3 regions of the Variovorax sp. LjRoot130 genome follow, and region 3 is predicted to be linked to each of the others. Evidence: riboswitches for the same ligand, from Rfam matches in the RefSeq annotation. Region 3 holds a riboswitch; each other region holds the start of a gene.
What was found. A riboswitch is a leader RNA that binds a small molecule or an ion and turns the genes downstream of it on or off. The one in region 3 is predicted to bind glycine.
Positions count from the first base shown of each region.

Region 1: it holds a riboswitch for glycine, as region 3 does, so the genes downstream of both, ACSQ86_RS34330 (RidA family protein) here and ACSQ86_RS03230 (FAD-dependent oxidoreductase) in region 3, are expected to answer to the same signal.
Region 2: it holds a riboswitch for glycine, as region 3 does, so the genes downstream of both, gcvT (glycine cleavage system aminomethyltransferase GcvT) here and ACSQ86_RS03230 (FAD-dependent oxidoreductase) in region 3, are expected to answer to the same signal.

Region 1 covers NZ_CAXURM020000002.1:941,948-952,113, reverse strand. Annotated here, with positions in the region: gene pcaD (3-oxoadipate enol-lactonase) at 403-1,170, opposite strand; gene ACSQ86_RS34360 (Bug family tripartite tricarboxylate transporter substrate binding protein) at 1,193-2,167, opposite strand; gene ACSQ86_RS34355 (glutathione S-transferase family protein) at 2,584-3,204, shown strand; gene ACSQ86_RS34350 (alpha/beta fold hydrolase) at 3,366-4,184, shown strand; gene ACSQ86_RS34345 (RidA family protein) at 4,302-4,643, shown strand; partial or broken gene ACSQ86_RS34340 (transposase) at 4,854-5,051, shown strand; gene ACSQ86_RS34335 (GlxA family transcriptional regulator) at 5,028-6,236, opposite strand; glycine riboswitch at 6,693-6,783, shown strand; glycine riboswitch at 6,799-6,904, shown strand; gene ACSQ86_RS34330 (RidA family protein) at 7,151-7,621, shown strand; gene ACSQ86_RS34325 (SRPBCC family protein) at 8,695-9,093, shown strand; gene ACSQ86_RS34320 (RidA family protein) at 9,144-9,641, opposite strand; gene ACSQ86_RS34315 (aminotransferase class V-fold PLP-dependent enzyme) at 9,638-10,166, opposite strand, start outside.
Region 2 covers NZ_CAXURM020000001.1:2,187,135-2,197,300, reverse strand. Annotated here, with positions in the region: gene ACSQ86_RS11085 (TRAP transporter large permease) at 1-1,060, shown strand, start outside; gene ACSQ86_RS11080 (hypothetical protein) at 1,142-1,678, shown strand; gene ACSQ86_RS11075 (hypothetical protein) at 1,811-2,719, shown strand; glycine riboswitch at 2,757-2,843, shown strand; glycine riboswitch at 2,864-2,981, shown strand; gene gcvT (glycine cleavage system aminomethyltransferase GcvT) at 2,993-4,189, shown strand; gene gcvH (glycine cleavage system protein GcvH) at 4,214-4,588, shown strand; gene gcvP (aminomethyl-transferring glycine dehydrogenase) at 4,602-7,496, shown strand; gene ACSQ86_RS11055 (YciI family protein) at 7,648-8,067, shown strand; gene ACSQ86_RS11050 (YciI family protein) at 8,099-8,539, shown strand; gene ACSQ86_RS11045 (YciI family protein) at 8,587-9,282, shown strand; gene ACSQ86_RS11040 (SET domain-containing protein-lysine N-methyltransferase) at 9,341-9,784, shown strand; gene ACSQ86_RS11035 (YciI family protein) at 9,875-10,166, shown strand, end outside.
Region 3 covers NZ_CAXURM020000001.1:616,634-626,799, reverse strand. Annotated here, with positions in the region: gene ACSQ86_RS03245 (MFS transporter) at 1-931, opposite strand, end outside; gene ACSQ86_RS03240 (hypothetical protein) at 953-1,756, opposite strand; gene ACSQ86_RS03235 (helix-turn-helix domain-containing protein) at 1,916-2,650, shown strand; glycine riboswitch at 2,784-2,890, shown strand; gene ACSQ86_RS03230 (FAD-dependent oxidoreductase) at 2,970-4,217, shown strand; glycine riboswitch at 4,245-4,335, shown strand; glycine riboswitch at 4,351-4,456, shown strand; gene ACSQ86_RS03225 (D-amino acid dehydrogenase) at 4,542-5,810, shown strand; gene ACSQ86_RS03220 (IS5 family transposase) at 5,947-7,044, opposite strand; gene ACSQ86_RS03215 (LysR family transcriptional regulator) at 7,141-8,025, opposite strand; gene ACSQ86_RS03210 (tripartite tricarboxylate transporter substrate binding protein) at 8,136-9,122, shown strand; gene ACSQ86_RS03205 (M20 aminoacylase family protein) at 9,132-10,166, shown strand, end outside.

The DNA of each region.
Region 1 (10,166 bases), on a different contig from region 3:
GTAGGGCGGGCTCGGCCGCCCGCGCGCACCTCGATGCGCCCTCTGGGAAACTCGTACACGTCGATGTGTCGATGGATCAGCCTCCGGTTGCCTGGAAGCTGAGTGGCGACAGCTTGCGCCAGGCCGGCGTGATTCCGCAGTGCGCGTGGAGACGGAATCGGTGGAGGCGTAGCTGGGCGTATGCCGCGTGGTGATCTGGCCATCATCGTCCCCAAACGTGCTGCGCGCCAGGCGCCAGGGACTTGCACGCCATCGTTCGGACCGCGCTGCAGATGGCGCTTCAAGCGGAAATTTTCTGGCGTTGCGGTGCTTTTCGCAGCGCAACGGCTAGAGAATCTGCAACCCGGCTGCGCGTGAAGCCCTTAAACCGAATGCAGACTGAAGGCGGACCGTTGCGGCTCCCTAGGCAGGCAGTCCTGCCCAGAACTCGGTGAGCAGGCGCGCGAAGGCATCGGGCTGCTCCACTGCACTCAAATGTGCCGCGTCAAGAAAACGCAGCTGCGCGCCCGGGATGCGCCGGGCAATTCCCTCCGACATCACCGGCGGCGTCGCCTCGTCGCTACTGCCGGCGATCACCAGCGTGGGGCACGCGATGCTGGCGTTGCTGGTGTCGAGGTCGATATTGGAGACCGCCCCGCACGCGGCTGCGTAGAGCTCGGGTGAAGTGGCCTCCAGAACGGCACGTAAAGCGTTCACCTGAGCCTCATCATGTTGATGAAATCCCGGCGTAAACCAGCGCTGCATGGCGCCTGCGGCAATCGACGGCACACCCTGCGTCAACACCGTTGTGATACGGGTCTGCCACATAGCGCGTGCGGCATCGTCGTAGCTGCTGGCCGAGTTGGCAATCACCAAGCTGCGTACCAGTCGTGGGTGGCGAGCGCCCAGCGATTGGGCCGTCATGCCGCCCATCGAAAGACCGACGAAATGCACCGGCCCCACCGCTTGGCTGCGGATCAACTCGGCCGCGTCATCGGCCAAGTCTTCCATGGTGTAGGTACCGGCGCTGGCCGGGCTACGACCATGGCCCCGGTGGTCGTATCGCAGCACGGTGTAGCGGTCTTCCAACGCGACGGCTACGTCGTCCCACATGGTCAGATCACAACCCAGGGCATGGCTCAGCACCACCAGCGGGCCTTGCCCTTGTTGCACAAAATTCAGGTGGGGCATCACGCTTTCCAGCAAAGGGCGGTCAGTCGAGTTTGGCGCCGGATACTTTCACCCGTTCAGCCTGCACTTTGAAGTCTCGCGCCAAGTAGTTTTTGTACTCCTCGGGCGTGGAGCCAACGGCCACATAAGAATAGGCGTCGATTTGAGTGCTGCGGAAATCGGGGGCCATCAGAATCTTGCGAACGTCGCTGGCGATTTTCTCCACCACGGCCGAGGGCGTTCCCACGGGTGCCACGAGCCCGATGTTGAAAGCACCGTTGATGTCTTTCACGCCCGCTTCCTTGAACGTTGGCACTTCTGGCAGGGCAACACTGCGATTGTCGCCGGAAATAGCCAGCGCCTTCAGCTTGCCCGATTTGACATGTTGCTCGATGACTGAAACACCGAGGATCGCCGAGTCCACCTGACCCGAAATGACCTCGGGGATCAGCGGCGCTGCGCCTTTGTAGGGTACGTGCACCATCTCCAGATTCTCCTGTTTAGCAAACATTGCCAGGGGCAAATGGACAATGCCGCCGGCGCCGGAAGAGCCGTAGCTCATCGGCTTGTCTTTGGCGTTACGTGCCAATTGCACAAACTCTTTGAGCGTATTGGCCTTCGAGTTTTGCGGCACGATAAAGACCATCGGCACGGTGATCAGCCACGAGATGGGCGCAAAGTCCTTTTCAGCGTTATAGGGCAATTTCTTGTACAGGTGCGGGTTCATGGTCAGGGCCGCCTCCGTCGCCGCAAACAAGGTGTAGCCATCGGCCGGGCTCTTGGCGACGAACTCGGCACCAATAATCTCATTAGCGCCTGTTTTGTTGAGAACCAGGACTGGCTGGCCCCACTCCTTGTTCAGCCTGACGCTCAAGGCCCGAGTCAGGTTGTCCACAGGGCCGCCCGCGGAGTAAGGAACCACGATGGTCACCGGCTTGGCAGGGAAAGTCTCGGCAACCACGCCGTGCGAAGCAGCAACAACGACAAGGGATAGTGCAATTTTGAAAAGATTTTTCATAGAAGTTGTGTGAAACGGGATCGGGTTACAGAAGCAAGACGACAGGTTGATCTTTTGTCAGAACGCTCGAAATATGGCCGTTAGAGATGATGCACTTTGCTAGGAAGCGCATGAAGAATGCTCCCATGCAAACTGACTGCTTAGAACGATATCGCGCTCCCAACCAGGCGCGATAGAACAAATGCGCGCTTGAACTTGGATTATTGCGACATCATCGGATGGGGCGGCGGAGCTTTCATATTCGCACGGCTTCGCAATTCTATCGACCCCGTCACACTCGGACGAGAATTCCGTTATTGGTCGACCTGATGACCTGCGGTTTGGAGTGATGGCGGCGAGTTGTCGCCAAGGGAAGCGCGCTTGGTCACAGGCGCATCGATCAATGTCCCGGATTAATAGCCTAGGAATTCTTCTTCATGAAACTATATTGGTCATCAACATCTCCATTCGCAAGAAAAGTTACCGCAAGCGCCCACGAGCTAGGGCTAAGCGACAGGTTAGAAACGATTTCAACTCGAGTCGCACCGAACAAGCCTGACTTAGCTTTATTGCCATATAACCCGCTTGGGCAACTTCCAACACTCGTTTTAGATGACGGGACCGCGCTCTACGATAGTCTCGTAATCATCGAGCACCTCATTCATATGGCAGGTGGTGCTAAGCTTATTCCGTTGTCGCCGGAAGCGCGAATTGAAGAGCTTCGGCTGCATGCGTTGTGCAATGGTTTTCTCGACCTGTTGGTGCAATGGCGCATCGAATCAATGAAGGATACGAAGCAGATTGCGCTTATTAATGCGTTCAACTTGAAGTCGAGCATGGTATGGACAAGACTGGAGGCGACAGTCGAGCGAGTCGCGCAACGGCCTTTCGGGTTGGCCTCCATTACGCTGGCTATCGTTGCTGAATACGCTGACTTTCGGTTTCCAAGGCTCGGTTGGCGAGAAAAATACCCGGCGCTCTCTAGCTGGCATCAATCTATACAGTCACGGCCCTCTTTGGCCTCTACCAGATTTTTCGATAGCTCGAAGCCACAATAGGAAGGAAAGTATGGACCGCTGGTAATAACCTGCGATGTAATGAATCTTGATCATTGACGCAAGATGTTGCCGCGCGGCAATTGCAACGGTCCATATTGATGCTTCTTACAAGGTGACTACGGCTTACGGTCTCAACAGCTACCACCAAATTAGGATACTAAATGTCAAAACTCGAGCGCAAACTGATTCCTACGCCTGAAGGTCAGGTCGAACTTCTCGTCGAAGGTAAGGGCCCACGCATTGTTCTGCTCCCGTCGCTGGCGAGAGGCGCTACTGATTTCGATGAAATTGCACCCATAATTGCAGCGGCTGGATTCCGCGTGTTGCGGCCTCAGCCACGCGGCATAGGCGCGAGTTCGGGGCCGACCGAAGGCATCACATTGATCGATCTTGCCGCCGATGTCGTTGCTGCGATCGAAGCCGATTGTGCGCCGGAGAAGCCTGAAGCATTGTGTGTGGTGGGCCACGCGTTCGGCAACTGGGTCGCGCGGGTTCTCGCCCATCATTGGCCTTCGATGACAAAATCTGTCGCACTTCTCGCAGCGATTATTGGCAGCACAATATCGCCCGAACTCTTGATTTCCGTGAATGTCGTATCTGACAATTCCAAGCCGGAAGCAGACCGCCTATTTTATTTGGAGCGCGACTTCTTCGCTCCGGGGCACGATGCTTCCGTTTGGTTGAGCGGGTGGCATACAGAGGTCTCTAAATTCCAGCTCGCGGCGACGAATGCAACGGCCGACAGTAGTTGGACCGAAGTGGGCAAAAATTTGCCGGTGCTCTATGTTGCGCCTGAATTTGACAAGATTGCACCCGTACCCGAAGAAGATTACTTGCGAGATCGTGTAGGCCATCTCACGACGATGGAAATCATCCATGGTTCTGGCCACGCACTTCTCCCGGAGAAGGTTTCGGAGGCCGCGGCTGTGCTTGTCTCATTCGCCCAGTCCATCATGCGCGGCGAAGGGCGACCTACCTAAATCTACCTAGTCGCACGTGTGCTTCAAAGAGCCAGCATCTTTGCGGCTAAAGATTTTCCCGGCCCCGCTTTTCGCGCGGGGCCTTTTCCCACAGCTCAATTTTTCCAGGAGAACTCCATGAGCATTCAGCGCATCGAACCGGGCGCCCGCATGAGCAACGCCGTCGTCCACGGTAACATCGTCTATCTCGCCGGCCGGGTCGGCGAAGGCGAGAGCGTCACTGACCAGTGCAAGAGCGCACTTGCCGACGTTGACCGCCTGCTCGCTGCCGCCGGCAGTGACAAGTCGAAGATCCTGCAGACGATCATCTATCTCTCGGATATCGCCACTTTCGGCGAAATGAACGCCGTCTGGGAAGCCTGGATCGATCCAGTCAACCCGCCGGCCCGCGCCACCAGCGAAGCCAAGCTCACCACACCGAAATTCAAGGTGGAGTTCATCATCACGGCGGCGATCTGATCGCTCCGATATAGGGAACCGGAAAGCCGGCCTATCGCTCTGATAGGCCGGCAATCGGGATTCGAGGAGTATCCTTTAAGGGTACGGGAGAGATCGGTCACCTGCCCCCTCCCAACCGTACCAGCGTAGTGGCAGGGAAGTCCGTCAACTTGGAATGACGGATTGATGAAGCGAGCCAGGCTTACCGGATGTGCAGATCATTGAAGTTTCGAGCAGGCGGCGGGTGCGAAGCCCGTCGATCTCGGCCGCGAGCACGGCGACTCGGAAATGACGCTGTATAGCTGGAAGGACCGTCACGGCGGCATGGACGCTTCCGAAGCGAAGCGCCTGAAGCAGCTCGAGGACGAGAACGCCAAACTCAACAAGCTGCTTGCCGAGGAGTTGTTAGAGGTGGCTCGGTTGTTTGAACAGTTTTCGGGCTGTCGCTAAGTGCATTTCTGGCTCGGTCAAGCCGCCATCGTGATTGATCCTGCTTGAAGAACCAACTACTGAGTGAGCCAGATTTGTGTAAACTGACTTCCTCGATCGCGATAAGTCTAAATCCTGATCACTCTTTACAATGCTTTCGTAGAGAGAAGCCCATTGCGGCGATATAACGTCATCCACGCTTACCTTTGATTGTCGTGCTTGTGATGGGGTCGTTGCAAATTGAGCCCGGAAACATCGATTGAAGTGAGAGCTATCGGAGAAACCGGTGATTGTCGCGATTTCCGTTATTGACTTGGGGCTATTTAAAAGAAGCCAATATCCATAAGCAAGTCGAAACTGACGGCAATATTGCTGGACCGGCTGCTTCATTTCCTGCTGGAAAAGCCGTTCTATCTGCCGCTTAGAAACCCCCAAGGTTGACGCAAGAGATTCAACCTTCAATGGCTGCTGTCCAAGATTTCTTTCGATGATCTTGAGCGCCCGAAGTACTCTCGCATCGAGTGGATTTTCTCTTGTTCCAGAATTCTGCTCAGTTTCGGTGGGGGAGGCCGAAAGCTCTTGCGGCGCGGGAATCTCGGCGCCGATAGCGGAATAATGACGTTCTAAAAGCCATGATCCGAGTTCCAGTGCCGCTAGCCCTCCCGCACAGCTAACTCGCCTGCCGCTCACGACCAAGTTAAGGCCTGAGATTTGCTGCACCTCCGCGAAACGGGTATCTCGGTCGGCGCCGCGATACCAATCTGTTGCGCAGGGCAATCTATCGAAAAATCCGGCTTCGATTAGCACAAATAGTCCGGAACCTATTCCCGCAAGAGTTGCGCCCTTCATATCGGCGCTTGTGAGTGCTTCCAGAATCGATCTGCGGTCCTCGACAGGAGCAGCTGTCTTCCCGCCTATCACGAAAACGTAGTTGCAATCGCGAGCAGCGTGCAGGGGCGCTGTCGGAGGTACTTGGACCCCGCAGGTCGTTTGCGCTGGCTTTTGTCCTAGAACGACATATTCAAAGTCGACTCCGACCGCGGCTGCCGGGTCGGTGCAATGCTTCAAGATATAAACCAGGGCAGAGTACGAAAACATCGTGAAGCCTGGAAGGAGGATGAAGCCGACCTTCACTCGCCGCCGCGCCAGCTTGGCGGATTCGGCCTTCACACCAGAAACCGGCATCATCGTGGACTCTCCTGCCATAAGGTCGGCAATCGTAGCAGTTGCAGTATGTCCGCGCGCAATCGGATGCTCATGGCACTTGTCGCATAGAAGGTAAGCGGATGGCCGTCCGATCCTTGACGACTGCGACCGGCGGCACGCGGCAATTGGCCGCTCACGGCGGTCTCGCCGGGAGGGCACTTCATCGATTGCCAGCGGTGCGGCAGGAGATTGTCGATGCGCTGGCCATGTGCGTGGGCAGGCGCTGCAGGACGTCTTTAGGTACGCGTGCGGATCGGGGCCGCAGAGCTTGCCGCCTGCACCAGGCTCATCACGACGGCCGCGCGATGGCCGGCCAGTTCTGATTTTTTCAACTCCCCTGCCTCACGTTCCAGGCTTGGCGCTCGAACAACGAGAGGCTGGTTGGCTCCCGACCCCTTGCGGCACTATCGACTTCCAGCAACGATCCGAATAGACTTCGATATAGCAGGAGAGCGGGCCGCGCGAAGCGGCTCCACCGAAGGCGCAAACTCCCATAAACGCTCAGGTCGGCTCACGCGATGAGCCTGTACTGCATCAACTGTCAAAGCCGTCTGGAGAGCCATCACGCCATGTGATGCACCGAAGGAGCAAACCTGCTGCGGGCGCAGCGGGTGAATCTCTCAGGTACCGAGGACAGGGGGAGCGGCAACTTGGACGCATGGTCCGGTTGCTTTCTTTTCGAGCTTCCGTTTCTCCGCGTTCAAGCGCTGCGACCTCATAGGTTCACGAAATGCGCGTGATCGTTCTCGGCGCCGGCATGCTCGGGATATTCGTACCACAGGCAGCGCGCTCGCGCCCGCCCTGAGCGAGCCGAATGCCGACGATCAGCTCTCCGCCCCACTCGACGACCCCTATTTCGGCAATTGACCACTTACTTCCAAGGACACCAGAGAATGACAACGCAAGGACCCGACGTACGCCTCACCCAACTCGGCATCGAATTGCCGAAGGCGGTCGCCCCCGTCGCCAACTATGTGCCGGCCCGAAAGAGCGGCTCGCTGATCTACATCGCGGGCCAGGTGCCGACCGCCGGCGGCAAGGACCAGTACGTGGGCAAGGTCGGCCAGGACGTCTCGATCGAGAACGCCCAGAAGGCGGCGCGACTGTGCGCGATCAACATCCTTGCCCAGCTGCGCACGGCCCTGGGCGGCAGCCTCGATGGCGTCGCGGGCTGCGTGCGCCTCGGCGGCTTCGTTAATTCCACCCCCGAGTTCGGCGACCATCCGAAGGTGATCAACGGCGCCTCCGACCTGATGGTCGAGGTGTTCGGCGAAGCGGGTCGGCATGCGCGCGCCGCAGTCGGCTGCAATTCGCTACCGCGCAACGTCGCTGTCCAGGTCGATGCCATCTTCGAGTTGGCCTGACGATGAACCACGCCGCGGCCTGGGCTGACGGCTGTGTACCGATAAATGCGCTGACCGGCTTCCTCGGCAGCGGCACCCACGCTGCTACGCCATTTGCTGGCCGATGCCGGCGTGGCGGACACGGTGGTCGTCATCAACGAGTTCGGTGAGGTCGGGCACGACCACCTGTTGGTGCGCGCGAGCTCGCTGAAGACGTCGTCCTGGTGAGCTTGGGCACTCTACGAGTTCGGCCGGGCTCTATTGGCTAGACTGCGTTTCAGCGCGGGCGCAATACACGACGCGACGCGGACCAACCGTGAAGACCGCCTTTTTAGATGAAGGACTCGGTAAATCTAGAACACTGCTAGGGAAATGCTTATATGGCGCCTCCCGGATTACAAGCAACTTGTGTGTAAAGGATCAGGAGGCAGAGCTGCAGTCTCATATTCGGCCTGTTGTGCAGGCGTGATGCCTGCTGGCCCTGATGGTATTCGCTGACGAGGCTCCCTGATCATCGAGATTGGTGCTCTTGATCCCTATCGGAGTGTCCCCATCCCGGTCCGACCTGTCTGGCGCATCACACGCGTGGTCGCTTGCTCTCCTTCGAAGCGGTAGTTTCTAGGTTCCTGCCAGTGCACTTGCTGCCACGCCGCAGGTCTCCACGCCTGTCCGCGTGCCAACACCACCATATCGTTCGCGCCAGCTTGTTGGCCACCGCCGACGACTACGCTGTATGGCCGGCGCTGGGCTTCAAATTTGACCCGCGTGTTCAGCCTACCCCGATGCTTTTTTAAGCGGTGCCACCGCAAGAACAAGGCGGTGCGCGAGATCGTGAGGGCCACAAGCCTGTCGCGCAAGACGGTGCACAAGTACTTGCGCACGCCGGTGGCGCAGCTCCGAAGTACCGGCGCAATTCGGCGTCCCAGAAGCTGCATCGTCAGGTCCACAGCCCGCCATAGCTTTTCGGCATCGTGCCCTCCGCGAATGCTATTTGCCGCGCGGATGACGCTGCCCTAACCTTTTGGTCATTCGAAACGGAGGTCCTACGTGACTGTTTGCATGATTGCAATATGACATGGCACTTGACATAGCTGGTGAGTACGTCGTCCCTGCCTCCCTGGCGACTGTGTATTCCGCTGAACGACCCCGCGATCCTGAAGCAGTGCATCCCCGGCTGCGAAGAGATCGAGGAGAGGTCCAACGGCGAGTTCGCCGCGATCATGCGCTTCGAGTTCGGACAGCTAAAGGCGCGATTCAGGGGCAAAGTCCACCTCTTCGATCGGGATCCGCCGAACGGCTATCGGCTGGTCGGCGAGGGCGAGGGAAGCGTTGCGGGTTTTGCCAAGAGCTCAGCCGTAGTGGCCCTGGCGGACACACCGGAAGGGACAAGGTTGACCTACCAACTGGGAGCGAATGTCGGCGGCAAGATCGCTCAGCTTGGCCAACGCTTGCTCATGTCAACGACCAAGAAGATGCAGGAAGGAGGAGGCTAGTCGATCTCGCCGCGAATGAGGTGCTCGAGGCGCCATGATGCTTCGGGAACTCAGCGCGCCGCGATGCACTCCACTTCGACACGAGCATTAAAGGCCAGTCCGCTCGATCCGAACGCGCTGCGTGCGGGAAATTTCCCCGCCGAGAAATATGTCTTGTAGACGTCATTGAAGGCGTTCCATTCATTCATGTCGGCCAACATCGCGGTGCACTTCACTATGTCGGCAAACGTGTATCCATGCACCTCCAGTGATGTCTTGATGTTCTCCATCACTTGTTTGGCCTCCGGCTGAATGCCGCCAGGTGGCAGCTTGAGGCTGCCGGGGATGTTCCCAATTTGGCCTGACAGGTAGAGTGTCGAGCCCACTTGCACTGCTTCGGAAAATGGAAGTGTTGTGGGAAGAACCTTTCCGGAGTTCAAGTGCTTCGGAGCCGCACAGCCGCTGATTAAAACGATCGCCAGGCCAGCGAGCGCTACGGGAAGTATCAAGCGGCCGGCAGCGCCAACGCCGCAAGACAGTGGATTTGCTTGAAAGTGCTTGGAACTCATGGGGTACCGATCGCTGCAAGAAACTTATCGATGTCGCTCATGTCGTTGAAGACGGACGGCGAGATGCGTGCGTGATTTGCGCGCAAGGTAATTTCGATCTTCGCGGGTGCAAGGCGAGGCGCCAGCTGGGATGCGTTGAGATAGGCGAATGTCACGATGGCGGAGTTGGAATCGGTCGGCGTCACCACTTGAAAGCCTCTGGCCCTCAGGCCGTTCTGCAAAGCGTCGGTCATAGGCTTTCGATAGGCTTGGATCTTGCCGGGGCCCACGCTCTGAATCCAGTCGATCGATGCCGCGCAGGCAGCCTCGACCGCACTTGCCGGGAAGGATCCCATGAAATACCCAGCGACCGAGTTGATCTGAACGCTCTCGTATGGGACGCTGCCCGGCGGATCAAGCGGATACACATGAAGAATTGGAGCCGCAAAGTTGCGAGTCTGGCGATAGCCATACCATGGGCGCTGGAGTTGGGGCAGAAGGCTCTTGCGCACGTACAGAAACGCGAAGCCGAAGTCGCCCATGAGC
Region 2 (10,166 bases), 1.6 Mb from region 3:
GCTGCTGCGCTTCGCGGGCCAGTTCGTCGGCCACCGGCGCGGCGGGCTCGGCTACACCAACGTGGTCTCGCTCACCTTCTTCTCGGGCATCTCGGGCTCGGCGCTGGCCGATGCCGCGGGGCCGGGCTCGATGCTCATCAGGATGATGGAGAAGGCCGGCTACCACCGCTCCTACGCGGCGGCGCTGACGGCCTCGACCGCGATCGTCGGCCCGATCATTCCGCCCTCGATCATCATGATCATCTACGCGCTGCAGGACGACAGCGTGTCGGTCGGCAGCCTGTTCGTGGCCGGCCTCGTTCCCGGCCTGCTGATCGCGGTCGCGATGTGCGTGGTGAACTTCCACGTTTCCAAGCAGCGCAACTACCGCGGCGACGGCGGCATGCCGCCCTGGCGCGAAGTGCTGCTGACCACCTGGAAAGCCATCCCCGCCATCCTGCTGCCGGTGGTGATCCTCGGCGGCATGCGCGCCGGCTGGTTCACGCCCACCGAGGCCTCGGTGGTGGCGGTGTTCTATGCGCTGGTGTGCGGCAAGTTCGTCTACCGCACGCTCGAATGGAAGGCGCTGCCGGACATCCTCGCGCGCTCGGCGCTGCTGTCGGCCTCGGTGCTAATCATCATCGGGCTGTCGGCCTCCTTCGCCTGGATCCTGACCATCGAAGGCGTTCCCCAGTCCCTGGCCGAATGGCTGGTCAGCATGCAGCTCTCGCCGTGGATGTTCCTGATCATCGTGAACGTCTTCCTGCTGCTCTTCGGCATCTTCATCGAGCCCTTGCCCGGCGTGATGGTGCTGGCACCCATCCTCGCGCCGGTGGCCATCAAGCTCGGCATCGACCCGGTCCACTTCGCGATGATCGTGATCTACAACCTCACGCTCGGCATGATCACGCCGCCGGTAGGCGGCCTGCTGTTCGTGACCTGCAACGTCTCGAAGGTGCCGATGTCGCAGCTGGTGCGCGAGCTCGTGCCCTTCCTGTGGGCGCACGCGGCCGTGCTGCTGGTGCTGACCTTCGTTCCGGCGCTCAGCACCTGGCTGCCGCGTTTGTGGGGCTTCAAATAGCGGCAGCGGCCCGGTCATTCACGAGGATGTCATGCGGATCCCCGATGCTGCGGCGCTCGACCCCGAACGCCCGAGCATCAGATGTTCCTCATCAAGACCGAGAAAGCGCGCCAAGAACTCCAGCCGGGCCGCCGCACGCTGGGCCAGCGCGAGCGCGCCCTGCTGCTGATGGCCGACGGCCAGCGCTCGGTCACCGACTTCGGCCAGCTCTTCGGCAGCCGCGACGAGGCCGGCCGCGTGGCGCTGCACCTGGTGCAGGAGGGCTATCTGCATCGTTCGCAACCCGCTACGCCCGCCGTGGCGCCGCCGGTGCAGGCAGCTCCGGCGCCGGACGCGAGCCCCGAGCCGCCGGTCGCGGCGGATGTCTTCGACGGCAAGCGTTCGCTCGCCACCACGCGGATGTTCCTGTTCGACCTGTGCGAGCGCATGTTCGTCAGGCGCGATCCGATCCTGGCCGGGCAGTTCCGCGAGCTGCTGCGTGAAGCGCGCGACCGGGAGTCGATGCTGGCCGCCGCATCCGCCATGCTCGGCGAGATCGAGAAGCTCGCGGGTGCCGAGCGCGCCACGTCGATCCGCGAACGCATCGACAAGCTGCTGCCGCCCCAGCTCGTGCATTGAAATCGGCCCCGACGGCCGCCATGGCCGCATCCGGACAAACTCGGCGTCTCCGCTGACAAGACGAGGTGGGATACTCGTCGCGTCGCGCCCATCCGGCGCCCCAACCCTCCCTTCTTTTTTCTGTCAACAGGCATGACGAACTACGGTTTTGTTCATCTGGAGTACGGGAGTCAGCATCGTGATCATTCGGTCCAGGTGCTGACCAAGCTGCGAAGGCAGTTGGCCGGCGAGAGCGATCGTGTCGTTCTCGCGATCGTCGACAACGCCAGGTCCACCGGAGGCGAAGCATTGCGCAATGCGGAATGCGAGGACGGCTTCGTCATCGCAGGCGACAACTCCAACCGCGAATTCACTGGGTGGGACCAAGGAGTCGCAGCCATTCTTGCCCGCAGCGGCGAGCCCGACGTGTGGATCTTTTCGAACGACACCGTCGCGCGAAACCACGGATGGAGCGAACGCAGGGTGGCCGGCTTCGGCGGTGAAATCAAGAGGCTGGGGCTGCACCCGGGCCCGTGGCTCTTCGGCGAGATCAACGATTTTCCGCGCTCGACGATGACGCCGCTCGGTCCCCTGCTCGAATGGGTTTCGACCTACTGCTTCGCGATGAACGGCAACCTGCGCCGCCAGCTCGGTGCGCTTTCGCCGGGCAACGAATTCCTGGATTCGCTGGTCTACGACCGCTTCGAACCCGAGCACCGTCTGTTTCGCGACAGCGTCGACGAGGCCTATGTCGATTTCGTGTCAGCCTGGCTGATCAAGGACGAGAGCGATCCGTCCAGGCAGCGCAGATTCAAGTGGTCCCACGAATGGCACAAGGCCAGTGCGTTCTCGCCGGAGAACTTCGACGACCTGCGCATGAAGGCGCGTTGCGTTCTCTCGGAGAGCATGCTCAGCGTGCGCGCCCGGCAGCTGGGCGCCGACATCCGCTCGCCCTACGACGCGCGCAATGCCAGAGCGCACATTCGCAGCTCCCTGCAGCTCGTCGCCGACAAGCTGTGGGAGAAGTTTCTGCTCAGGCGGCTGCGCCTGGAGCGCTCCTGAGCGGCCAGGACCGGGCTCATCCCTTACACTCGGGCAGGTCAGGAGAGAGCCTCGCAGCGCGGGGCCGCCGAAGGCGCAGGTCCCCTCGAAAAACGGGCCCGAACGCTCAGGCAAAAGGACTGACGAAGCGCCCCATTTTCCGGGCGTTTCCTTGCTGGAGAGAGGCGGCGCATCGCGTTTTTTGTTCGCAGTGCCGCCCACCGAAGGAGCAAACCCCGATCGTGGGGCGAATCTCTCAGGTAAAGCGGACAGCAGGGGTGGCCCATGGCAAGAATGTCATGGATCTGGACTGCCCCTTTGGAGAGTGCCTTGGCCTCCGCATCCGACGATCTGCAAAAGACCCCGCTCTACGACCTGCACCTGGAGCTCGGCGCCCGCATGGTGCCCTTCGCGGGCTATGTGATGCCGGTGCAGTACCCCGCCGGCCTGATGGCCGAGCACAAGCACACGCGCGAGGCCGCCGGCCTGTTCGACATCTCCCACATGGGCCAGCTGCGCCTGGCTGGCCCCGATGCCGCCGCCGCGTTCGAGAGCCTGATGCCGGTCGACGTGATCGGCCTGGCGCCGGGCAAGCAGCGCTACGGCCTGCTCTTGAACGACGAAGGCGGCATCCTCGACGACCTGATGTTCTTCAACGAAGGCCACGACTCGCTGTTCGTGATCGTCAATGGCGCCTGCAAGGTGGCCGACATCGCGCACATCCAGGCCAGGATCGGCGCGCGCTGCCAGGTGCTGCCGATGCCCGACCACGCCCTGCTGGCGCTGCAGGGCCCGCAGGCCGTGACCGCGCTGGCCCGGCTCGCGCCCGGCATCGAGCGCTTCGTCTTCATGACCGGCGGCGCGGTGCAGATCGGCGGCATCGCGGCCTTTGCCACGCGCAGCGGCTACACGGGCGAGGACGGTTTCGAGATCTCGGTGGCCGCCAAGGATGCCGAAGCGCTCGCACGGCTGCTGCTCGCCCAGCCCGAGGTCAAGCCCGTCGGCCTGGGTGCGCGCAATTCGCTGCGGCTCGAAGCGGGCCTGTGCCTCTACGGCAACGACATCGACGAGACCACCACGCCGGTCGAAGCCTCGCTCAATTGGGCGATCCAGAAGGTGCGGCGCACCGGCGGTGCGCGCGAAGGCGGCTTTCCGGGCGCGGCCAAGGTGCTGGCGCAACTCACGGCGGCCAATGGCGTCGCAGGCCACCTGGACCACCACACGCTCAAGCGCAAGCGCGTCGGCCTGGTGGCGCTGGAGCGCGTGCCGGTGCGCGATGGCACGCTGCTCGAATCCTTCGAGGGCGCGCCCATCGGCCAGGTGACCAGCGGCCTGCTCGGCCCCACGGTCGACCGGCCGGTCGCGATGGCCTACGTCGCGCTCGCCTATGCCGAGCCCGGCACCCGCATCCAGGCCATCGTGCGCGGCAAGCCGGTGCCGATGGAGGTGAGCACCATGCCTTTCGTGCCGCAGCACTACTACCGCGGTTGAATTCTTTTCTTCAAGGAGCCTTTCATGAGCATCAAGTACACCAGGGACCACGAGTGGGTCCAGGCGGTCGGCGACGGCGTCGCCACCGTCGGCATCACCGTTCATGCGCAGGATGCGCTGGGCGACGTGGTCTTCGTCGACCTGCCGGAAGTCGGCAAGAGCTACAGCCAGGGCGATGTCGCCGGCGTGGTCGAGTCGGTCAAGGCGGCGGCCGACGTGTTCATGCCCATCACGGGCGAGATCACCGAAGTCAACGAGGCGCTGCGCGCCGACCCTTCGCTGGCCAACAGCGCGCCCGAAGCGGGCGGCTGGTTCTTCAAGATGAAGATCAGCGACGCCTCGCAGCTCGATGCACTGCTCGACGCCACCACCTATCAAAAGTTCGCCGACGAAAACTGAACCGAACACGCCAATGCCGAAGTCTTCCCTGCCCTCCCTCAGCGAACTCGAGAACGCCGAGGAATTCATCGCCCGCCATATCGGCATCGAGGCCGATGACGAAGCGCGCATGCTCGCCGCCGTCGGCTCGACCACCCGCGCCGAGCTGATCGACGGCATCGTGCCGCCGGCCATCCGCCGCACGAAGCCGATGCGCCTGCCCGCCTCGGTGACGGAGGCCGACGCGCTGGCCGAGCTGAAGGCCATTGCGGCGAAGAACAAGGTGGCGAAGAACTTCATAGGCCAGGGCTACTACGGCACCCACACGCCCGGCGTGATCCTGCGCAACGTGCTCGAGAACCCGGCCTGGTACACCGCCTACACGCCCTACCAGGCCGAGATTTCGCAGGGCCGCATGGAGGCACTGGTCAACTTCCAGACCATGGTGTGCGACCTCACCGGCATGGCCATCGCCAATGCCTCGATGCTCGACGAGGCCACGGCGGCGGCCGAGGCGATGACGCTCGCCAAGCGCAGCGCCAAGAGCAAGAGCAACGTGTTCCTGGTCTCGGGCGACTGCCATCCGCAGACCATCGAGGTCATCAGAACGCGCGCGGCGCCGCTCGGCATCGAGGTCAAGGTCAGCACCGTGTCGGAGACCCTGCCGCACCTGATGGCCAGCGGCGATTTCTTCGGCGCACTCGCGCAGTACCCCTCGACCACCGGCCACGTGCACGACCTGCGCCCGCTCGCCGGCCACGCCCATGCGTGCGACGCCGCCTTCTGCGTGGCGGCCGACCTGCTGGCGCTCACGCTGCTGGCGCCGCCCGGCGAATGGGATGCCGACATCGTGTGCGGCACCACGCAGCGCTTCGGCATGCCGATGTGCAACGGCGGCCCGCACGCGGCCTATCTGGCCTGCCGCGACGAGTTCAAGCGCTCGCTGCCCGGCCGCCTGGTGGGCGTGAGTGTGGACACGCAAGGCCAGCCGGCCTACCGGCTCGCGCTGCAGACGCGCGAGCAGCACATCCGGCGCGAGAAGGCCACTTCCAACATCTGCACGGCGCAGGTGCTGCCGGCGGTGGTCGCGAGCATGTACGCGGTCTACCACGGGCCCGAAGGCCTGACGCGCATCGCGCAGCGCGTGGCTGCGCTCACCGCGGTGCTGGCGCAGGGCCTCGAACAGATGGGCCGCGAGCTGGCCAATGAGACCTCCTTCGACTCGCTCACCGTCAAGACCGGCGAGGACACGCCGAAAATCCAGGAGCGCGCGCAGGCGGCAAGCATCAATCTGCGCCAGCGTCTGCAGAACCACCTGGGCATTTCGCTCGACGAGACCACCACCCGCGCCGACATCGAGACGCTGTGGGCCCTGTTCGTGCCTGCCGGCACGCCGATGCCGCGCTTCGACGAGCTGGCCGGCAGCATCGCGCCGCGCATCCCCGAGGACCTGCGCCGCACCAGCGCCTTCCTCACGCACCCGGTGTTCAACACCCACAAGAGCGAGACCGCGATGCTGCGCTACATCCGCAGCCTCTCCGACAAGGACCTGGCGCTCGACCGCAGCATGATCCCGCTCGGCAGCTGCACCATGAAGCTCAACGCGACCAGCGAGATGATCCCGATCACCTGGCCCGAGTTCGCCAACATCCATCCCTTCGCGCCGGCCGAGCAATTGCAGGGCTATGCGCAGCTCGACGCCCAGCTGCGCGCCTGGCTCTGCGAGGCCACCGGCTATGCCGGCATCAGCCTGCAGCCCAATGCCGGCTCGCAGGGCGAGTACGCCGGCCTGCTGGCGATCAAGGCCTTCCATGAAGCCAAGGGCGAAGGGCACCGCAACATCTGCCTGATCCCCTCCTCCGCGCACGGCACCAACCCGGCGAGCGCGCAGATGGTCGGCATGCAGGTGGTGGTGACGGCCTGCGACGCGCAGGGCAACGTCGACATGGACGACCTGAAGCGCGCCTGCGAGAAGCACGGCGACAAGCTGGCCGCGGTGATGATCACCTACCCCAGCACGCACGGCGTGTTCGAAACCCGCGTCAAGGAACTCTGCGAGATCGTGCATGCGCACGGCGGCCGCGTCTACGTGGACGGCGCCAACATGAACGCGCTGGTCGGCGTGGCGGCGCCCGGCGAGTTCGGCGGCGACGTGAGCCACCTGAACCTGCACAAGACCTTCTGCATTCCGCACGGCGGCGGCGGCCCGGGCGTCGGGCCGGTGTGCGTGGTCGAAGATCTCGTGCCTTATCTGCCGGGGCATGCGACGGCAGGCGTCGCGTCCAACGGCGTCGGCGCCGTGTCGGCCGCGCCGCTGGGCAATGCCGCGGTGCTGCCGATCAGCTGGATGTACTGCCGCATGATGGGTGCCGTGGGCCTGCAGGCCGCCACGGAGATCGCGATCCTGAGCGCCAACTACATCAGCTCCCGCCTCAAGGAGCACTACCCCACGCTCTATGCGAGCCCCAACGGCCACGTGGCGCACGAATGCATTCTCGACCTGCGACCGCTCAAGGACTCGAGCGGCGTGACGGCCGAGGACGTGGCCAAGCGGCTGATCGACTACGGCTTCCACGCGCCGACGCTGAGCTTCCCGGTGCCGGGCACGCTGATGGTGGAGCCGACCGAGAGCGAACCGCTGGCCGAGCTCGACCGCTTCATCGACGCGATGATCGCGATCCGCGGCGAGATCCGCCGCGTCGAGGAAGGCGTCTGGCCCAAGGACGACAACCCGCTCAAGCATGCGCCGCACACCGCGGCCAGCCTGCTCGTGAGCGAATGGACGCATCCCTACTCGCGCGAGCTCGGCGCCTTTCCGCTCGCCACGCTCAAGGGGGCCAAGTACTGGCCGCCGGTCGGCCGCATCGACAACGTCTACGGCGACCGCAACCTGTTCTGCAGCTGCGTGCCGGTAGGCGAATACGCCTGATTGCACCCGTTCGGGCTGAGCTTGTCGAAGCCGGCCCCGCGCAACAAATTTTTACAAAGAGCAGGGTCGCGCCTGTCGATCCCGCCGTCGCTGCTTCGACGTCCAGGTAGAGCCCCGATTCCAGCGGGCTCCCAACCCCAGGAGAAACGACATGCGATTCATGGTGATTGTGAAAGCGAGCAAGGATTCGGAAGCCGGCGTGATGCCCACCGAGCAGCTGCTCACCGAGATGGGCAAATACAACGAAGAGCTCGTGAAGGCCGGCGTGATGCTGGCCGGCGAGGGACTGCAGCCGAGCTCGAAGGGCGCGCGGGTGCGGTTCGAAGGCAAGCAGCGCACCGTGATCGACGGGCCCTTCAGCGAAACCAAGGAGCTGGTCGCCGGCTACTGGCTGTGGCAGGTGCGCTCGAAGGACGAAGCGATCGAATGGCTCAAGCGCGCGCCCTTCACCGACAACGAAGAGGTCGAACTGCGCCAGGTCTTCGAGATGGAGGACTTCGGTGCCGAGTTCACGCCCGAACTGCGCGAGCAGGAAAAGCGCTTGATGGACGAGATCAAGAAAAAGAAGTGAAGCCACCCATCAAGTCAACGGAGATCCCAAGATGAAATTCATGGTCATTCGCAAGGCCGACCCGGACACCGAGGCCGGCGTGATGCCGACCGAGCAGCTGGTCACCGACATGCTCAAGTACAACGAGGAGATGATCAAGGCCGGCGTGATGCTCGACGGCATGGGGCTGCAGCCCAGCGTCAAGGGCGCGCGCGTCAAGTTCAGCAACGGCAAGCCGGCGGTGATCGACGGCCCCTTCACCGAGGCCAAGGAGCTGATCGCCGGCTTCAGCCTGATCCAGGTGAAGTCGCGCGAAGAAGCGATCGAGTGGGTCAAGCGCTGGCCGCCGATCGACGGCGGCGGCAACGTCGAGATCGAGATCCGGCAGGTGTACGAGGCCGAGGACTTCGGCGCCGAGTTCACGCCCGAGATGCGCAAGCACGAAGAGTGGCTGCGTGAAGCGGCCGAGAAACGCGCCTCGTCCGGCCACTGAGGGCCCTCGACGTATATCCTTGCGGCTCCTCGAAAAGGACTGCTCGGATGAGATACGTGATCCTGCGCAAAGCCGGCCCGCATGGCGAGGCCGGCCTTTTTCCGCCTCTTTCCCCGGTGCCCGGTATCGTGCTGCATGAAAGCGCCGAGCTGCAGCCCAGCGCCGCGGGCGTGCGCATCAGCTTCTCGGATAAGGGGCCGCAACAGACCCCGGGGCCGTTCACCGAATCGAAGCAAGTGGTCGCCGGCCTCAGCATCGTCGAGGCCGACTCGCAGCAAACGGCGATCGACTGGTTGCGAGACGCGCCGGTCGGCGATGCCGAAGCCGAATTCGAGATCCGTGAAACCGGCTGCGCAGGCGGCCTGCCCGGCATCGACCCGTCGGCCGCCGCGACCAAGCCGCGCTTCCTGATCCTGGTGAAGGCCGATGCGGCCACCGAAGCCGAAGCGCCCAGCGACCCGGCGCGGCTGGCGGCCATGGCGCGGCGCAACGACGAAGGCGTGAAGGCCGGCCTGCTGCTCTCGGGCGACGGACTCCGATCGACCGCCAGGAGCACGCGCGTGAAGCTCGCAGGCTGCAGGACCAGCGTGATGGACGGGCCTTTCGCGGAAGCGAAGGAACTGGTCGCGGGCTACTGGCTGATCCAGGCCGATTCGCTGGACGAGGCGATCGCCTGGGTCCGTCGCTATCCCTACGCCCAGGAGCGGCCCGAAGTCGAGATTCGCCCGGTCGTATGGCCATGAACACCGCCCGGCCGCCCGAAGGCGCTCGCACCGCAGCGCGAAGCGCGAAGGTACTCCAATGAACTTTCGCGACATCGACCTCTTCGCCGACCGCATGCTGGGCGGCGCACCCTTCATCGAAACCATCGCCGGTGCCGAGCTCGCGTCGAGCACCATCCAGGGCCGCGGCATGTTCGCCCGGCGTGCCTGGGCCACTGGCGAGCTGCTCTGCGTCCTCGACGGCCAGGTGGTCGACGTCACGCGCCACCCGGCCGTGATCGACGCGCTCGAATGGAACGCGCTGAGCCCGCAGCGGCTGCTGGTGCGCGCGCTGCGCACCAGCTACGGCTTCATCAACCACAGCGGCCGGCCCAACACCCGCATCGACGCCGACGGCCGCACGATGCGCGCCTGCAGGCCGATCGCGCCGGGCGACGAGCTGACGATGGACTATTTCGAGCAGCCCGTGCCGCCTGTGTACCTCGCAAGCCTCGAAGCGGCCGTGCTGAAGAAAAATTCCTGAAGGTCTTGTCGATTCCGGCGTCCCTGCTTCGACGTTCAAGAGAGAGCCACGCCATCCGGCTCTTCAACCCAACCGCAAGGAGTGACTGACATGCGATTCATGATGCTGATGATCCCCAAGGGCTACGAGAGCGCGCCCCCCGGCACCATGCCCGACGCGAAGGCGGTCGAGGCGATGATGAAATACAACAAGGCACTGAAGGACGCGGGCGTGCTGATCACGCTCGACGGCCTGCGCCCGCCCTCCGAGGGCGCGCGCGTCAGCTTCCCCGGCGGCAAGCCCAAGGTGACCGACGGCCCCTTCGCCGAGGCCAAGGAAGTGCTGGGTGGCTACTGGATGATCGATGTGAAGTCGCAGGAAGAGGCGATCGCCTGGGCCTCGC
Region 3 (10,166 bases):
GGCCGATCTCCACCTGGCGGCGGCTCAGGGTTTCGCACAGCAGCGAGCCGATGCCGATGCCGACCGAGAACACCACCAGCAGCAGGGAGGCGACCTGCTCGTTGCCGTGCAGCACCTCCTTCGCGAAGCTCGGGAACTGGCTCAGGAACACGGCGCCGAAGAACCACATCCACGAGATGCCCAGGAGCGAACGGAACACGACCAGGTTGCCGTGCGCCAGCTTGAGATTGCGCCAGGTTTCGCTGAACGGATTCCAGTTGATCACGAGGCCCGGATCGGTGGCCGGCGCGGGTGGAATCGCCTGCGCCACCGCGCGCCCCGCGAGCGCCAACAGCACGCAAGCCACCGCCACCGTGGTGTGGCCGACCTGCGGCAATGCCACGAGAAGGCCCCCGGCCACCTGTCCCAGCAGGATGGCGACGAAGGTCCCCATCTCGACCATGCCGTTGCCGCCGGTGAGCTCCCGCGCATCAAGCACCTGCGGCAGGTAGGCGAACTTGACCGGACCGAACAGCGTGGAATGCAGCCCCATCAGGAACACGCAGCCCAGCAGGACCACGGCGTCCGCACGCATGAAGCCCCACGCCGCCACCGCCATGATCGCGATCTCGAGATTCTTGACGAAGCGGATCATCTTCGTCTTGTCGTACTTGTCGGTGAGCTGCCCCGCGGTCGCCGAGAACAGCAGGAAGGGCAGGATGAAGAGTGCGCCGATGGCCAATCCCGCCATGGCCGGCGGCATCCAGCCCAGCTGCAGCTGGTAGGTCACCATCACGGTGAATGCGAACTTGAAGAGGTTGTCGTTCGCCGCGCCAGCGAACTGGGTCCAGAAGAACGGGCCGAACCTCCGCTGCCCGAGCAAGGCGAATTGATTGGCGTGCGCATGCGCTTCGGGCGCGATGGCAATGGAGGCGTCGACCGGTGCTGTCATGCGAATTCCCTGGCGGGTTCCTCAGGCCGTCACCGCGGCCGCGCCCGGATTGTGCCGCAGCGTCTGCCGTCCCATGGACTGCAGCGCATGCAGCACCGGCAGCGCCGCCAGCGCCGCGACCAGGTGCTTGAGGCTGTGGCCCGACATCAGATGATGCGTCGCTTCGTAAATGGCATGGTCCGACAGCTCGAGCAGCTTGGCCAGCGCGTAGAAGAAGATCACCCAGCCGAGCCTGAGGCCGATGGCGCCGTCCAGGGGCTTGGCAAGTGCCAGCGCGAGCACCAGCGCCATGCCGCCGAACTGGACCAGCGCCCACGGCAGCACGTTGCCGCTCACCTGGTGGACGGCCACCGCCAGCAGACCGCCGGTCAGCGTGAACCAGGCGGCCGGCCAGCCGGCGCGGGCGCTGACTCGCTCGCAGACGGCACAGCCGATCAGGCCGGCGAAGGCCACCGCCATGCCGGCGCGGTCCGCCGCCAGCCGCAGGCCGTCGGGCTGCAGGTGGTAGAAGGCCGAGCCGGCGGCGATGAGGATCAGGCCCGCGAAGAACATCCAGGCGCAGTCGAGCGTGTTGACCGGCGGCTGGGCCATGGCCTGGGGCAGCGGCGCGGCGTCCTGCGCCTCCTCGTGCGCCCGTTCCAGCCAGCGCAGCCAGCGCAGCCCCCAGACGCCGATCACCGCGAAAGGCAGGTTGCTCAGCACGTCCATCGCATAGGGCACGCCGTGCCAACCGCGGTCGTCGGCGAAAGGCGCGCCGCCCAGGCCGGGCGCCGGCAGGGCCGGGCCGGCGATCGCAAGCAGCAGGAGCAGGACGAAGAGGGACAAGAGGCCAAGTTCGCGGCGGGTCAGACAAGGCAGAGGCATGGCGGGCTCCGGGTGATGTGTGTGCGGCGGAATGTAGGTTGTCAACCGCTCCGGGAGCATCGAGAATCGATACGGAGTACTTTTTCACGACCTCAGGTATCAAATCCCAATACTCCCGCCATGAGCACCACCGTCGACCTTGTGCAGGCTCTCAAGAACGAGCTCAAAACCGCCCGCATGACCTATGCGGATCTCGCCAAGTCGCTCGACATGGCCGAATCCAGCGTCAAGCGCATGCTCGCCAAGGGCGACATGCCGCTCACGCGGGTCGATGCGATCTGCCGTGCACTCAAGATCGACTTCGCCGAACTCGCCCGCCGCGTGGCCGATGCGCAGCCGCTGCTCAAGGAATTGACGCTCGAGCAGGAAAAGGCCGTGGTCAAGGACAAGAAGCTGCTGCTCCTGGCCATCTGCGTCCTGAGCCAGTGGACGCTGGAGCAGATCGTGACCGCCTACCGGATCAGCGAGGCGGAATGCATCGGCTACCTCGCGCAACTCGACCGCATCGGCATCATCGAGCTCCGGCCGCTGAACCGCTACCGCCTGAAACTCGCCAAAACCTTCCGCTGGCGCCCGCACGGGCCGGTGATGGACTTCTTCCGCGAGAACGTGGTGCTCGACTACTACCGAGGCGGCTTCGACGGGCCGGCCGAAGGCCTGCTGCTGGTTCACGGCTCGATCAGCCGCTCGCTGGCGCCGGCCTTTCTGGACCGGCTGCAGCGCGTGGCCCAGGATTTCGCCCAGCAACACCAGACCGACCAGAAGCTCTCGCCCAAGGAGCGCGAGGGCTACACGCTGCTGCTGGGCATGCGCAATTGGGAGTTCGAGCTGTTCACCCGCCTGCGCCGCGCGTGACGGCCAGGAAACCGGTTTCTAAGCTAAGATTCTTACCGCAGAAAAGCGGATGCATCGACATCCCACCGTTGGCGCAAACTCCCATGAACGCTCAGGTGAACCTTGCATCGGTTCGAATCACTGCTCATTTAGTCAATTGCCGTCTGGAGAGTCATCACGCCAGGTGATGCGCCGAAGGAGCAAGTCCGTTGCAAGTCGCAGCGGATGAATCTCTCAGGTACCAAGGACAGGGGGAGCGGCATCTGAACCCCGGGTTACGGCAGCTCCGCACAGTGAGCGCCCAAACCCGCCGTTCATGCCATCCCAAAAGGATCTGGACATGCGCGTGGTTGTACTCGGCGCCGGCTTGCTCGGCGTGACATCGGCCTATTACCTTCAACAGCTGGGCCACGAAGTGACGGTGGTCGACAGGCATGCCACGCCGGCCGCCAAGGCGCGCGGGCGCGTCGACACGGTCGTCACGGCCGCGGCCGACCAGCTTCTTCGGCAATCCGCCGCTCGCCGTGCCGCCCGCGCGAAATGGGTGGGGCTGTACGTGCGCCTGCGGCGACGCTTCGCGAAGCTGCTCGATCGCGCCATCGGCGAGGCGCCGAAATCCAAGCCGATCGAACACCTCGTCCGGCTGGGCGCCTACAGCCGCGACATCGTGCGTTCGTTGCGCGACGAAGCCGGCGTGCCCCCGGGCCAGCGCAACCCGGGCCTGCTGAGCATCTACACCGATGCCGACGCCTTCAACGCCCGGCTGGCGCGCGCCTCTCATTGGAAAGATCTGGGATGCGAGGAGCGCCTGGTCTCGGCCGAAGAGGCGCTGCGCATCGAGCCGGCCCTGCAGGCCCTGCGCGGCGAGCTCGCCGGCGCAGCCTATTCGCTCGACGATCCGGCGGCGCGCGACCCGGCCCAGTTCGCGGCCAGCATGGTGTTCCTGTGCCGCGCGGCCGGCGTGCGCTTCCTGACCCAGCACACGGTGATCTCCCTGGAGGAGCGCGCAGGCCGCATCGACCATGTCGAGCTGCTCGATGCCGACGGCCAGCCCGTCGTCCTGCGCGGCCAGGCCTATGTGCTGGCGCTCGGCATCTCCAGCGCGATGCACGCCGAAAAGCTGAAGATCGCCATGCCTTTTCGCTTCCTGCGCGAATACATCGTCACGATCCCTCTCAAGGACGCGACCCGCGCACCGCGCGTCGCGCTGCGCGACCGGCAGGGCAAGCTGGGCATCCGGCGCATCGAAACGCCGGGCAGCGACTGCCTGCGGGTCTCCGCCACGGTACGCGCCAGCTTCGACGAAGAGAGCGAGCCCGATTCGGACCGCGTCGACGCCATCCTGCGCCGCATCGAAACGCTGCTGCCCGGCGCGGCCGACACGGCGCATGCCTCCCTCGAGACGGTCGTGCATGCCGTCAGCCGGGACGGGCTGCCGATGATCGGCAAGACCCGCCTGTTCAACCTGTTCCTCAATGTCGCGCCGGGCGCGCGCGGCTGGATCAACGCCTGCGGCGCCGGCAAGTCGATTGCCCGGATCGTGAGCGGCCTCAGGCCCGAGCTCGAGTTCGCCTTCAGAAATCCGTAGCCGCGCGCGTCCTCGCCGCCTTACAATTGCTGCACTGCAGGAGAGCGGGCCGCGGGAAGCGGCTCCACCGAAGGCGCAAACTCCCATAAACGCTCAGGTCGGCTCACGCGATGAGCCTGTACTGCATCAACTGTCAAAGCCGTCTGGAGAGCCATCACGCCATGTGATGCACCGAAGGAGCAAACCTGCTGCGGGCGCAGCGGGTGAATCTCTCAGGTACCGAGGACAGGGGGAGCGGCAACTTGGACGCATGGTCCGGTTGCTTTCTTTTTCGAGCTTCCGTTTCCGTTGCGTTCAAGCGCTGCAACCTCAAAGGTTCTCGAAATGCGCGTGATCGTTCTCGGCGCCGGCCTGCTCGGCGTGACCTCGGCTTACTACCTCCAGCAACTCGGCCACGAAGTGACCGTGATCGACCGGCAGGCCACACCGGCTGCCGAAACCAGCTTCGCCAACGGCGGCCAGATCTCGGTCAGCCATGCCGAACCCTGGGCCAACCCGAGCGCGCCGCTCAAGGTGCTGCAATGGCTCGGCAAGGAAGATGCACCGCTCCTCTTTCGCATCCGCGCCGACATGCGCCAGTGGCTCTGGGGCCTGCAGTTCCTGCGCGAATGCACGCCGGCGCGCACGCGCCACAACATCGAGCAGATCGTGCGCCTGGGCACCTACAGCCGCGACACGCTGCAGCAGCTGCGCCGCGACACCGGTCTCAGCTACGACCAGCGCACCCAGGGCATCCTGCACTTCTATACGACCCAGAAGGAATTCGACGGCGCACTGAAGCCGGCCGAGCAGATGCGCGCACTGGGCTGCGAGCGCCAGGTGATCTCGGCCGACGAGGCGGTGAAGATCGAGCCCGCGCTAGCCCACATCCGGCCCCAGTTGGCCGGCGCCACCTACACGGCCGAAGACGAATCTGGCGATGCCAACCGCTTCGCGCGCGAACTGGTCGCACTGGCCTCTGCGGCCGGCGTGAACTTCCTCATGAGCCACACCGTGACCGCGCTGCGCGAAGCAGGCGGCAGCATCGACCACGTGGAAGCGACAGACAACGAAGGCCGCTTCCAGCGCATCCGCGGCGACGCCTTCGTGCTGGCGATGGGCTCGCTGAGCCCGCTCTACGCGACGCCGCTGGGCATCCGGCTGCCGATCTACCCGGCCAAGGGCTACTCGGTCACGCTGCCGGTGAAGGATGCCTCGAAGGCGCACCAGGTCTCTTTGACCGACGACGAGTACAAGCTGGTGTTCTCGCGCTACACCTCGGCCACCGGCGACCGCCTGCGCATCGCCGGCACGGCCGAACTCAACGGCTACGACCGTGACCTGAACCGCGTGCGCTGCGAGGCCATCGTGCGGCGCGTCGAAGAGCTGTTCCCTGGCGCCGGCGACAGCACGCAAGCCCAGTTCTGGACCGGACTGCGGCCGGCGACGCCCAGCAACGTGCCGCTGATCGGCAAAACGAAGCTGCCGAACCTGTTCCTCAACACCGGCCACGGCACGCTGGGCTGGACCCACGCCTGCGGCTCGGGCAAATCGATCGCGCGCATCGTGAGCGGCCTCAAGCCCGAGGTCGACTTCGCTTTCGCCACCTCCTAGCAGGCTGCTGAAGTACCAGGCACGCCGAAGGCGCCCAGCGCACTGAAGACGGCATTCTTGTGATTTCGGCGTCCCAAGTCCGCTGCCATCCCTGTTTCCCCCGTTTTGAGGCGCGTTTGGGGCTCTCACTGGCCCGCTACGCGGCCAACGGACGGACTTCTGCCAAGGTCCGCATGCGCACCAAGTTGTAGGCGGCCATCGTCAGCACGAACAACTGGTCGACTTTCTTGATGCCGCGCACCATCACCTGCCGGATGGGGCCGACGAACTTGGCCCAGCCGAAGCCTTGCTCGATGAGCTTTCGCTTGCGCTGCGAGATCGCATAGCCCTCGCTCCGAGCGATCTCGTCGGCCACCGCCGAGCGACGCCCCGATTTGTTCTGCGCCACGTGCGGCGTGACCTTCATGCGATGCAGCGCCTCGATGAACTCGGCCGCGTCATAGCCCTTGTCGGCGCCCAGCGTGACCTCGGTATCCGGACTCGCGGTGGCTTGACGTGCGTCCCTGATCATGACCTTGGCCGCTTCACGCTCGGCAAAGCCGTCGGCCTGCGTGACCATGGCGTTAACGACCAGGCCGTGACGGTTGTCGGTGAGCGTGTGTCCCATGTAGCGCAACTCGCTGGCAGTCTTGCCCTTGCGGTACAGCCTCGAATCGGGATCGGTCTTCGACTCGTGCGTTTCGTTGCTGCGTCGCTGCCCCTTGAAGTCCCCGCCGCTGGCGCCATCGTCGTCACCGTCCTTGCCAACGAAGCTCTTGTGTCCGGCCCAGGCCTGGATCAGCGTGCCATCGACGCTGAAGTGCTCTCCCGACAACCAATCCTTGTTCTCCGCCGTCTCCAGCACTTCGTTGAAGAAGGCGACGACCGCGTCGTGCTCAATCAGGCGCTGGCGGTTCTTACTGAACACCGTCGGCACCCACACCGCGTCGTCCATCGCCAGGCCGATGAACCAGCGAAACAGCATGTTGTATTGCGTCTGCTCCATGAGCTGGCGCTCCGAGCGGATGCTGAACAGAATCTGCAACAGCATCGCGCGAAGCAGCTTCTCCGGCGCGATGCTCGGGCGGCCGCCCTTGATGTCGGCCTCGTACATCCGAGAGAACAACTCGTCCATCTTGGCCAGCGCCTCATTGACCATCACCCGGATGCGGCGCAGCGGATGGTCGGCGGGAACGAAGTCGTCCAGCCGTCTCATGGTGAACAAACCTTCGGTGAATGTGTCAGGGCCGCGCATCGGAGCAGGTTTTGTGGGTCTGCAAAGACAACGCCCCAGGCCTACTTACGGGGGACTTTCGAATGAGGTATTTCAGCAGCCTGCTAGGTCCCAGTCTCAGTCGCGCAGCAACTCCTGCATCAGCTCGCGCAGGATCGGCAGCGCCGGCGCCTCGGTGCGCCGGCGCAAGGTCACGAGGCCGAAACGCGCGACGCCATTAAGCTCGGGTTTCATCTTCAGCTCGACCAGGTCTGGCGCCGCCGCGCGAATGGCCAGCAGCACGGCGTCGCTCCGGCGCACCACCTCCACCAGGCTCGGGACTTCCTCGCACTGCAGCGTCACGCAGAGTGCCGGGTGCGCCTCGGGTCCATAGGCCTCGACCAAGGTGCGCGCCACCTCGTCGCTCAGCGGCGTGGAGGCTACGGGATAGCGCTGAACCGCCTCGAAGCTCACCCCGCTGCGAAGCCGCGCGAGCGGATGGCCGCGGCGGCACATGAAGACGCCACGCATTTCGTGCAGTGCGCTCAGCTCCAGGTCGGCCGCGGGCTTCAGCGAACGCGCATCGACCACCAGCGCATCGAGCGTGCGCGCGCGCAACGCCTGCGCCAGCAAATCGGTGCCGCCGCGCGACACGACCACGCGCATCTTCGGATGGCGGGTCGCCATGCGCATCAGAAAAGGCGTCATCAGCATCGCGCCGGGACCCGAGCCCATGCCGATGCGGATCACGCCGCCCTGCCCCTCGCGCATTAGCCGGCCGCTGTCGCGCAACTCGTCGGCCTCGAACACCAGCTGGCGCGCGCGGTTCAGCACTTCGCGCCCGAAAGCGGTGAGTTCGTTGCGGCGTCCGACCCGGTCGAACAGCGGCATACCCAGTTCGTCCTCGAGCGCGCGGATGCTGCGGCTCAACGCCGGCTGGGTCAGGTGCTGGGCCTGTGCGGCCTTGCTGAAGGAGCCGCTCTTTGCGAGCGAGATCAGATGCCTTAGTTGAACCAGCGTCATCGTGGGTGCCCGGCAAAGTAGTGCATCGAAGTCATGCTAATGCAGACAACAATGCATTGGACGTTCGGATTGATGACTCCTACGATTCGCTCGCATCCACCGGAGCCCCGATGAAACCGTTGTCCCGACCTTCGCGCACCCTACTTCTTGCCGGCCTCATGCTCGCCGCAAGCACGGCCTTCGCGCAGACCTATCCAACGAAGCCCGTCAGCCTGATGGTTCCCTATCCGGCCGGGGGGCCCTCCGACGCGGCCGCGCGCATCTTCACCGTGCCGCTGGGCAAGGAACTGGGCCAGCAGGTCGTGGTGGAGAACCTCGGTGGCGTCAGCGGCGCGATGGCTGCGCAGAAGGTGCTGGCGGCGCCCGCCGACGGCTACTACATCTTCCAGGGCTCGCCGAACGAGGTGATCCTCTCGCCGCTGGCCAATGCGGCCGTCAAGCTCAAGGCCGAGGACTTCCGCCTCGTGCATCCGGTGACCGACGCCGTGATGGTCTTCGTCGCGCGCAAGGACCTGCCGGCCAACACCGTCGACGAGCTGATCGCGCTGGCGCGCAAGTCCGGCGACGCGCCGCTGAGCTACGGCAGCGTGGGCGTCGGATCGCTCTATCACCTGATCCTCGAGAGCGTGCAGCAGCAGGCCGGCATCAAGCTCATGCATGCGCCGTACAAGGGCAACGCACCGCTCCTGCAGGACATCGGCGGCGGCCAGGTGGACTTCGCGGTGCTGGTCTACAGCGCGGCCATGGGCGCGCTGGCCGAGCAGGGCCGGCTCAAGGTGATCGGCCAGCTTGGCGCGCAGCGCTCCGAGCTGCTCAAGAACGTGCCGGCCGTGAGCGAAGGCAAGGAGCTGAAGAACTTCTCCTACAAGATCTGGAGCGGCTTCATGGTGCCGAAGAACACGCCGGAAGAAGTGGTGCAGCGCCTGCACAAGGCGATCGGCGCGACCCTGAAGGACCCGGCCGTGCGCGCCCAGCTCGCGGCCCAGACGCAGGTGGCTTCGGCGCCGATGTCGCTGGCCGAATCGGCGAAGTTCTTCGAGGCCGAAACGGCGCGCTACCGCAACATCGCCAAGTCGATCAACCTGCAGCCGCAGTAAGCTGGCCTCATGAGCACACTCCTCGAACAATTGCACGCGCAGGCCGGCGAATTCATCGGCCTCAGGCGCGACATCCACCACCATCCCGAACTTGCCTTCGACGAGCACCGCACCTCGGCGCTGGTCGCCGCGAAGCTGGAGAGCTGGGGCTACGCGGTCGAGCGCGGCCTCGGCGGCACCGGCGTGGTGGGCCGGCTGGTGCGCGGCAAGGGCAAGCGCCGGCTCGGCCTTCGCGCCGACATGGATGCGCTGCCGATCGACGAAGCCACCGGCCTCGCCTACGCGAGCAGCCACGCCGGCGTGATGCATGCCTGCGGCCACGACGGTCACACGGCCATGCTGCTGGCCGCCGCACACCATCTCGCCGAACGCGGCCGCTTCGACGGCACGCTGAACCTGATCTTCCAGCCGGCCGAGGAAGGCGGCGGCGGCGCGCTGCGGATGATGGAGGACGGCCTGTTCGACAAGTACCCGTGCGACGCGATCTTCGCGATGCACAACATGCCGGGCCTGCCGCAAGGCCGGCTGGCGCTGCGCGAAGGCCCGGCGATGGCCTCGTCGGACTACGCCACCGTCACGCTCGCCGGCATCGGCGGCCATGGCGCGATGCCGCACCGCACCGCCGACCCTATCGTCGCCGCGGCCAGCATCGTGATGGCGCTGCAGACCGTGGTGTCGCGCAACATCGACCCGCTGCAGATGGCCGTGGTCACGGTGGGCGCCATCCATGCCGGAAAGGCCAACAACGTGATCCCGCAGAGCGCCGTGCTGGAGATCAGCGTGCGCGCGCTCGACCGCGAGGTGCGCGGCAGGCTCGAAGAGCGCATCAAGGCGCTCGTCGCGGCACAGGCAGAGAGCTTCGGCGTCAAGGCGCAGATCGACTGGCGGCCCGGCTATGCGGTGCTGGTCAACACGCCCGAGGAAACCGCCTTCGCGCGCGAAGTGGCGCTCGAACTGCTCGGCCCGGAGCGCGTCACGCTGCAGGCGCCGGCGCTGCCCGGCAGCGAGGACTTCGCCTTCATGCTCGAGCGCGTGCCCGGCAGT